2 regions of the Allobosea sp. NPDC055594 genome follow, and region 2 is predicted to be linked to the other one. Evidence: predicted binding sites of a transcription regulator. Region 2 holds the regulator's gene; the other holds the start of a gene.
What was found. The regulator HrcA, encoded in region 2, represses chaperone genes, less so after heat shock. The targets are predictions, from matches to a motif close to GTTAGCACTCNCNNNNNGNGAGTGCTAAC.

Region 1 (4,684 bases), on a different contig from region 2:
GGACCCAAATGGAACTTTTTACACGGGTTCTAAGTTGGCGGCCCATCTGGGGACCAACTGGAGATCTGATCATGAAGAAGATCATTCTTGCTGCCGCAATCGCCTTGGCCCCGATGGCGGCTTTCGCTCAGAATCCCTCGGGCGCCCAGGGTGGCGCAGCCGGCGGCGCAGCTGCTGGCGCGGTTGGCGGCGCGGTCGTTGGCGGCCCGGTGGGCGCAGTCGTCGGTGGTGTTGGCGGCGCCGTGGTTGGAGGCATCATTGGCGACAACACCCCTCGCTTCAAGACCTATGTGAGCCAGCAGCGGGTCCCCTCGTACACCTATAAGGAGGAGGTCCGTGTCGGTGCGGTACTTCCGGAGCGCGGCGTGACCTACCACGAGGTGCCGGCCGAGTATGGCGTCAAGGAGTATCGCTATACCGTCGTCAACAACCGCACGGTCCTCGTCGAGCCGAAGACTCGCAAGATCGTCCAGGTCATCGAGTAAGCAGGGTAGCCCAAAGGCCCGGTCTCGCTCGCGCGGGATCGGGCCTTTTTTGTTGCCTGAAGACTGGCGTCAGTTACTGTTCGGTAGCGTCCCATTCCAGCCCGGCCTAGCAATGTGGAAAACGAGGAAGAATGCCCTTAGGTCAATGAAAAATCTCAATAAAATCCGATGAACTCAGGCCCCCACAGGAGGCGCGCCGCGACTTTTCGTCACTCGTGATCATTCGGCGTTGAGGTGACGCAACGGTCGCCTCCTAGACGCCTTGGAAGATTTCCAACCAAGGGGCCATAAAATCTGGACCGCGCTGATTGTCACCGGCGGGATGCTAGGCGTCGCAGCAGTGACGTGGTGGGCCTCAAAGCGTTGGCCTCTATAGGTTGGATCGCTTTCCGGTCGAGCGCGCCCGATCCCGCTCACACGGGACCTAGCCTTCTTGCGTTTGCGGCCGCCCGCGCTACATCTGCCGCCTACTATGCCTACAGGGGGCCCAGATGCCTTTTAGCTCGCTGACCGGCCCGGTCGACCTCGCGCGCGCCCACGCGGCGCTTGAAGCAGCGTGGGCTGAGATTAAGGCCCAGCAGCCTGACATCGACGAGCGCGAGCGCGATCGGCTGGCCTTCATCGTCGCCAGCCTCGCGCCGCTCGCTATGGATGAGGAAGACTTAGCGCAGCGGGCGGCCGAGAAGTTCCGTTCCTGAGGGTTTCACCGCCGGTGGAACATTCGATGGCCTCCCGAATTGTAGGCTCGGTGCTGAATTGCACCGTGCCTACCGCCGATCTTGAGCGCGCCGCGGATGTACCGGCAGCTTGATCGCGCGGAGGCGTTATTCAGGCGAAAGCCAACCGAGTAGTCCTGGCCAATGTCTGCAGGCCAGCGGCCCGGCTTTGCTACGGCGAACCGGGCCTTTTTCCTTTCAGGCCGTCGCCTTTAGCGCCCTGAAGCGCGCAATCTCCGCGCGAAGCGTCGCAACGGCTGCCTCACCGCGCACGCCCTTGATCCCCCGATCCTCGCGATTGGTCGAGCCCGCCACGCCATCCAGCATCACGCTCAGCTTCGGCGGCGCGAGCCCGGAGAGATAGGCGATCTCGCATTCATGCTTCCATTCCTCCGACCAGGTCGAGACCTCGCAGCCAGCGAGATAGGAATAGGCGAGCGGCGCTTCGGCGGGCGGGTAGTTCAAGGCACAGGTCCGAATCGTGATCAGGGCAGAGCGGGCTCAATAGCCCTTCAGCCTCGCCCGCGCATCCAATGTCAGCCTGGCGCCCGGTCCCGCTGATATCGAGGCCGGGCGCCTTTTGCGTTAACGGGCGCCGTGCGAGCTTCCGCGCTGGCTGCTCACGAAAGCGGCAACATCGGGCGCGAGGATGTCGCGGCGTTCCGCCCACGACGCGAAGAGCCCTCGTGCGGTCTCGGTTTCGATGTCGCCACGGACCGCTGCCAAGCAACCTTTGAGCGCCAATGAATGGATTGCATCAGGCTGCCCGACTGGCCAGTCGGTGAGAAACATATAGGCCTCCATAGCCGAGGAGACCGCCGTAGGGACGCCGAACCGGGTCAAGATGACGACCGGGCGTTCGAATTGGTCTGACGGGAGTGCCAAAGCCATATCCTCCTAGAGCAACATGGATCCGGTTTGGTTGATCGCCGCGTCCAGCTGCCGCTGTCGGCGGCTCGTCATGATGTTGGTAAGCCTTCTTCCTGGGTCAAGTCCGGCGACGCTGCGACGTCACTGGAGCCGGAATTCGCCGCTGACCGCACTGAGGTCAGCGGGACCGATTAGATCCTTGTGAGCCACGGTGATGCGGAAAAGCTTGCCATCAAGCTTGGCCTGCCAGAAGGCGAGGAACTTATTCAGCTCGGGGAAGCGCGGGGCGAGGTCGTAATCCTGCCAGACATATTCCTGCAGGATCGAAGGGTGGTCGGGCAGGCGGTAGAGGATGCCGGCGGTGGTCAATCCGTAGCCGGCGATCTGGCGGGCGAAGTCGGTCGAAGCCATTCCTTTCAGCTCCCTGGTTTCACTGCACCGATGGCAGCGGATTTCCAACGCTCTTGCAAGCCGAAAGGTTGCGTTTGTGCCGCCTTTTCAGGCTGTTAGCACTTGGTCAAAAAAAGTGCTGCCAGCCTCTTGAAGGCAAAAATCGGGCAACCCAAATCATCGCGCGGGCACGGCGCCTCAAGGGCGCGCGGAACCTCGCCGCGAGACCTGAACAGGGCCGGCCCGCTTTGACATGTGACCGACATGAAAACTGGAGGAACTCATGAAGTTTCGGCCACTGCATGACCGCGTCGTCGTGAAGCGCATCGACGCCGAGGAGAAGACCAAGGGCGGGATCATCATTCCCGACACCGCCAAGGAAAAGCCGCAGGAGGGCGAGGTCGTTGGCGTCGGCGCCGGCGCGCGCGACGAGACCGGCAAGCTCGTGCCGCCCGACGTCAAGGTCGGCGACCGCGTGCTCTTCGGCAAATGGAGCGGCACCGAGGTCAAGATCGATGGCGAGGATCTCCTGATCATGAAGGAGTCCGACATCATGGGCGTCATCGAGACGACTGCCGCCTTCAAGAAGGCCGCCTGACGGGGCCTCATCCATCAATATCATCAACTTGAAACCTCAAGTCTGAAGGAGTGAGGAATCATGGCTGCGAAGGACGTGAAGTTTTCGCAGGACGCGCGCGAGCGGATGCTGCGCGGCGTCGACACGCTGGCGAATGCGGTGAAGGTCACGCTGGGTCCGAAGGGCCGCAACGTCGTGATCGAGAAGTCGTTCGGCGCGCCCCGCATCACCAAGGACGGCGTTACCGTCGCCAAGGAGATCGAGCTTTCCGACAAGTTCGAAAACATGGGCGCGCAGATGGTGCGCGAGGTGGCTTCGAAGCAGAACGATGCAGCTGGCGACGGCACCACGACCGCGACCGTGCTCGCCCAGGCGATCGTTCGTGAGGGCGCCAAAGCGGTGGCCGCCGGCATCAATCCGATGGACCTTAAGCGCGGCATCGATCTGGCCGTCGAAGCAGTGACGAAGTCGCTAGGCGAGCATTCGAAGACCATCACCGGTTCGGAGGAGGTCGCGCAGGTCGGCACCATCTCCGCCAATGGCGACCGCACGATCGGCGAGATGATCGCCGAGGCGATGAAGAAGGTCGGCAACGAGGGTGTCATCACCGTCGAGGAAGCCAAGACCGCCGAGACCGAGCTCGACGTGGTCGAGGGCATGCAGTTCGACCGCGGCTATCTCTCGCCCTATTTCGTGACCAACTCGGAGAAGATGGTCGCCGAGCTGGAAGACCCTTACATCCTGATCCACGAAAAGAAGCTCTCGGGCCTCCAGACGATGCTGCCGCTGTTGGAAGCGGTGGTGCAGACGGGAAAGCCGCTGTTGATCGTAGCGGAGGACGTCGAGGGCGAGGCACTGGCTACGCTTGTCGTGAACAAGCTGCGCGGCGGCCTCAAGATCGCTGCCGTCAAGGCTCCGGGCTTCGGCGATCGCCGTAAGGCCATGCTCGAGGACATCGCCATCCTGACCGGCGGCACGGCCGTGAGCGAGGACCTCGGCATCAAGTTGGAGAACGTTACGCTCAACATGCTCGGCCGCGCCAAGAAGGTCCGGATCGAGAAGGAGAACACCACCATCGTCGATGGGGCCGGCAAGAAGGCCGAGATCGACGCGCGCGTCGCCCAGATCAAGGCGCAGATCGAAGAAACCTCGTCGGACTATGACCGGGAGAAGCTGCAGGAACGTCTGGCCAAGCTCGCAGGCGGCGTCGCGGTCATCCGCGTCGGCGGCGCGACCGAGGTCGAGGTCAAGGAGAAGAAGGATCGCGTCGACGATGCCCTGAACGCCACCCGCGCCGCGGTGGAAGAGGGTATTCTGCCGGGAGGTGGCGTCGCCCTGCTGCGCTCGGTCAAGGCACTCGAAGGTCTTGTGCCGGGCAATGACGACCAGAGGACCGGGGTCGAGATCGTCCGCAAGGCGATCACCGCTCCTGCGCGCCAGATCGTCGAGAACGCCGGCGGCGATGGCGCCGTCGTGGTCGGCAAGTTGCTCGAAGCGCAGGATTACGCCTGGGGTTACGACGCCCAGACCGGCAAGTATGGCGATCTGGTCAAGGCTGGCATCATCGACCCGACCAAGGTCGTGCGCACGGCGATCCAGGACGCGGCGTCGGTCGCAGGCCTGCTGATCACCACCGAGGCGATGAT
Region 2 (4,684 bases):
ATTGCGCCATCCGGCCGTCAGCCGTCACCAGCCGGCCATGGGCGCCTGGGCCGATGCCGGCATATTCGCCATAGCGCCAATAGACCAGATTGTGCCGGCATTCGGCGCCGGGGCGGGCATGGTTCGAGATCTCGTAGACCGGCAGGCCGTGCCTTGCCGTGATCTCCTGCGTGATCTCGTAGAGCTCGGCGCCCGCATCGGGATCGGGAAGGGCGAGCTTGCCGGCCCGGTAGAGCTGGTCGAAAGCCGTGCCGGCCTCGATCGTCAGCTGGTAGAGCGAGAGATGCTCGGCCGCATGGCTGATCGCGAGCTCGAGCTCGGCGCGCCAGAGCGCCGGCGTCTGGCCCGGCGAGCGCGCATAGATCAGGTCGAAGGAATAGCGCTCGAAATATTTCCGCGCGATCGCGACCGCATCCAGCGCTTCCTGCGCCGAGTGCATCCGGCCGAGCGATTTGAGGTCGGCATCGTTCAGCGCCTGCACACCGAGCGAGACGCGGTTGACTCCCGCCGCGCGGAAATCGCGGAAGCGGCCGGCCTCGACGCTGGTCGGATTGGCTTCGAGCGAGACCTCGCAATGGGGATCGACGGCCCAGTGCTCGCCGATCGCATCGAGGATGGCGCCGACGGTGGCGCCCTCCATCAGCGAGGGCGTGCCGCCGCCGAAGAAGATCGAGGAGACGGTGCGCCCGGGCGCGAGCGCCGCGCGATGGGCGATCTCGCGCCGGAAGGCCGCGATATAGCGGGCCTGGTCCGGCGGCTGGTGCCGGACATGGCTGTTGAAGTCGCAATAGGGGCATTTGGCCAGGCAGAACGGCCAATGCACATAGACGGCGAAGCCGGCATGCGCGGTCGGATGCGCCGGCACGGCTTGCCGCCCCGCCAAGGCGGCCTTGCCCGTCAAGCGGGCTTCCTCAGGCAGGCGGCGGCCAGAACATGGAAGGCGCGGGCGCGATGCGACAGGCCGGGCGAGCCATCGGCGGGAATGCCGTGCTTCTCTTCCGCCGTCATCTCGCCGAAGGTCTTGGCATGGCCGGCGGGCTGGAAGATCGGGTCGTAGCCGAAGCCGGAGGCGCCGCGCGGGGCGTCGACCACCGTGCCGAAGACCCGGCCCTCGAACAGCTCCTGATGCCCGTCCGGCCAGGCGATCACCAGCGCCGAGACGAAATGCGCCTTGCGCTGCTCCGGCGTCGTCGCGCCGCGCTTGGCGAGTTCGGCCTGGACGCGCGCCAGCGCCGGAGCGAAATCCTTGCCGGGCCCGGCCCAGTTGGCCGAGAACAGGCCGGGCGCGCCGTCGAGCGCGTCGATGCAGATGCCGGAATCATCGGCCAGCGCCGGCAGGCCGGAGGCGTTCGCCGCCGCCACCGCCTTGATCGCGGCGTTCTCCGCGAACATATGGCCGTCTTCTTCCGGCTCCGGCAGGCTGAGCTCGCCGGCCGAGACCAGCGCGACGCCATAGGGCGCCAGCAATTCGCGCATCTCGCGCAATTTGCCCTGGTTATGGGTCGCGATCACGACCTTGCCGGAGAGGGGGCGGTTGGTGGTCAAGGTCCCTGCCTTTCCTGGCTCGGAAACACGTCGTCATCCCGGGCTTGACCCGGGATCCATCGTAAAGCTCGGAAACCTAGGATGGATCCCGGAGCTTCGCTTCGCTGCGTCCGGGATGACGTCGTGGTTCCCGGGATAAATCAACTTGGCGTCAGGCTACCGCCGCCTTTTGCAGCGTGACGAGTTGGCCGACGCCGCCCTTGGCGAGGCGGAGCAGCGCCATCAGCTCGTCCTCGGAGAAGGGCGCGCCCTCGGCCGTGCCCTGGACCTCGACGAGGCCGCCCGCGCCGGTGATCACGAAATTCGCGTCGGTCTGGGCGCCGGAATCCTCGACATAATCGAGATCGATGACGGGATTGCCGGCGACGATGCCGCAGGACACCGCCGCGACATGGTCCTTCAGCGGGTTGGTGCCCTTGAGCATGCCCCGCCCTTCCATCCATTTCAGCGCGTCGTGCAGCGCGACCCAGGCGCCGGTGATCGAGGCGGTGCGGGTGCCGCCATCCGCCTGCAGCACGTCGCAGTCGACGACGATCTGGCGCTCGCCGATCGCGGTCAGGTCGACCACGGCGCGCAAGCTGCGCCCGACCAGACGCTGGATTTCCTGGGTCCGGCCCGACGGCTTGCCCGAGGTGACCTCGCGGCGGGTGCGCTCATGCGTGGCGCGCGGCAGCATCGAATATTCGGCGGTGACCCAGCCCTTGCCGGTGCCGCGCAGCCAGGGCGGCCCCTTTTCCTCGACGGTCGCGGCGCAGAGCACTCTGGTCTCGCCGAAGCTCACCATGCAGGAGCCCTCGGCATAGCGGACAACGCCACGTTCGAGCGTGACCTTGCGCATCTCGTCGGCGGCACGCTTGGAGGGTCTCATGATCATCGTCCTGCTTTTAGGGATCGGCGGCTTGTAGGCGTTTCAAGGGAGGGCGGCAAGGCGAGGGCTGTCATATGCCGCTTGATCCGCCGCGCCGGGAAAGGGACAATGGGCCATGTGCAACAGGCTCCTTGCCGCCAGATGAGCGCCTATACCCGCCCGGAATCGCCTGGCGGTCTGGTCGAGATCGACCAGCGCTCGCGCGAGATCTTCCGCCATATCGTCGATGGCTACCTCGCCACCGGCGAGCCGGTCGGCTCGCGCAACATCGCGCGCCTCCTTCCGATGACGCTGTCGCCGGCGACCGTGCGCAATGTCATGACCGATCTCGAAACGGCCGGGCTGATCTACGCCCCCCACACCTCGGCCGGGCGTCTGCCGACCGAGCGAGGCCTGCGCTTCTTCGTCGATGCGATGATGGAGGTCGGCAATCTCACTTCGGAGGAGCGGACCCGGATCGAGGCGCAGATGCGGGCGGCGGCCAGCGGGCGCACCCTCGACGGTGCGCTGACCGAGGCGTCGGCGCTGCTGTCGGGTCTGTCGCGCGGGGCCGGGGTCGTCGTCACCACCAAGGCCAATGCAAGGCTGAGGCATATCGAATTCGTCCGGCTCGACGCCAATCGCGCTCTCGTCGTGCTGGTCGCCGATGACGGCACGGTCGAGAATCGTTTGCTCGCGCTGCCGCCCGGCCTGCCGGCCTCGGCGCTGGTCGAGGCCGGCAATTTCCTCAATGCCCGCATCGCCGGCAAGACGCTGGCCGAGATCCGCCGCGAGATCGACGACAGCCGCGCCCAGATGGAGCGAGAGCTCGACGGGCTGACGGCGCGTCTCGTCGAAAGCGGCATCGCGACCTCCTCCGGTCCCTCTGGCGACCGGCATCTGATCGTGCGCGGCCAGGCCAATCTGCTCGAGGATCTCAAGGCGCAGGAGGATCTCGAGCGCATCCGCCTGCTCTTCGCCGATCTCGAAACCCAGACCGAGCTGATCGACCTCCTGACCCGGGCCGAGGCCGGCGATGGGGTGCGCATCTTCATCGGCTCCGAGAACAAGCTGTTCTCGATGTCGGGCTCCTCGATCGTCGCCGCCCCCTTCCGCGATGGCGAGCAGCGCATCGTCGGCGTGGTCGGCATCATCGGGCCGACGCGCCTCAACTATGCCCGGATCGTGCCGATGGTCGACTATACCGCGCGGGTGGTCGGGCGGTTGCTCGAAGGTGGACGATGAGGCGGACCGGGCGGCTTTGGGCGGGTATTCTGGCGGGAGCGATGCTGATGACGAGCGCCAGCGCGGCAACCGCGGACCTGCTCTCCGCTGCGTCTTCCGGGAATCTTGCCGAGGTCAGCCGGCTGATCGCGGCCGGCACCGATCTCGAACAGCGTGACGGGCAGGGACAGACCCCGTTGCTGCGGGCCGTCGCCGGCAATCATGTCGCGGTCGCCAAGGCCCTGCTCGCGGCCGGCGCCAGCCTCAATGCCCAGGCCGCCAACCAGGATACGCCCTGGCTGCTCGCAGGGGCCAGCGGGCGGAGCGAGATCGTCGCGGCCATGCTGCCGCTGAAGCCCGATCTCTCGCTGCGCAACCGCTATGGCGGCGACGCGCTGATCCCGGCCTGCGAACGCGCCCATGTCGAGACGGTGAAGCTGCTCCTGACCAGCGGCATCGACGTGAACCACGTCAACAATCTCGGCTGGACCTGCCTGCTGGAGATCGTGATCCTCGGCGATGGCGGGCCGCGGCACCAGCAGGTGGCCAAGCTCGTGCTCGATGCCGGCGCCAATCCCAATCTCGCCGACAAGGACGGCGTCAGCCCGCTCGCCCATGCTCGCAAGCGCGGCCAGAGCGAGGTCGCGAAGCTGATTACGGCGGCCGGCGGGCGCTGACGCGGGCCGCAGCGCCCCGCTCAGCCGCGCGTCGCGATCACGGTCGCTGCGCCGGCCATGACGCCGCCGGTGAACCGGTTGATCCGACGCATCGTCTGTGGGCTGGAAACCAGCCGCCGGGCCCGGTCGGCCGCATAGGCGTAGCCGAGCAGCGTGGTGTTGATGATCACCATGGTCAGCACCGCGATCTCGACGAAGAGCAGCGGCGTGATCGCGCTGAGATCAACGACCAGCGGCAGGATCGAGACGAAGAACACCATCACCTTGGGATTGCCGAGCGTCAGCGCGATGCCGCCGAAGAACAGGCGCCAGCCCTCGCCCGGAATCGCCTCGGGCGCCTTGTTGCTCTCGACCGGCGTGGTCCAGAGCTTCCAGGCGAGATAGACCAGAT

Region 1: the regulator HrcA is predicted to act here: its motif matches at 2,577-2,605, upstream of groES (co-chaperone GroES).

What each region holds. Positions count from the first base shown of each region.
Region 1 covers NZ_JBSHIO010000032.1:9,361-14,044, reverse strand. Annotated here, with positions in the region: gene ACWGRX_RS26395 (DUF1236 domain-containing protein) at 69-485, shown strand; gene ACWGRX_RS26390 (hypothetical protein) at 977-1,183, shown strand; gene ACWGRX_RS26385 (DUF7696 family protein) at 1,400-1,666, opposite strand; gene ACWGRX_RS26380 (DUF982 domain-containing protein) at 1,787-2,092, opposite strand; gene ACWGRX_RS26375 (usg protein) at 2,213-2,482, opposite strand; gene groES (co-chaperone GroES) at 2,745-3,059, shown strand; gene groL (chaperonin GroEL) at 3,120-4,684, shown strand, end outside.
Region 2 covers NZ_JBSHIO010000004.1:78,360-83,043, reverse strand. Annotated here, with positions in the region: gene hemW (radical SAM family heme chaperone HemW) at 1-901, opposite strand, end outside; gene rdgB (RdgB/HAM1 family non-canonical purine NTP pyrophosphatase) at 898-1,545, opposite strand; gene rph (ribonuclease PH) at 1,697-2,413, opposite strand; gene hrcA (heat-inducible transcriptional repressor HrcA) at 2,555-3,637, shown strand; gene ACWGRX_RS09920 (ankyrin repeat domain-containing protein) at 3,685-4,293, shown strand; gene ACWGRX_RS09915 (LysE family translocator) at 4,314-4,684, opposite strand, start outside.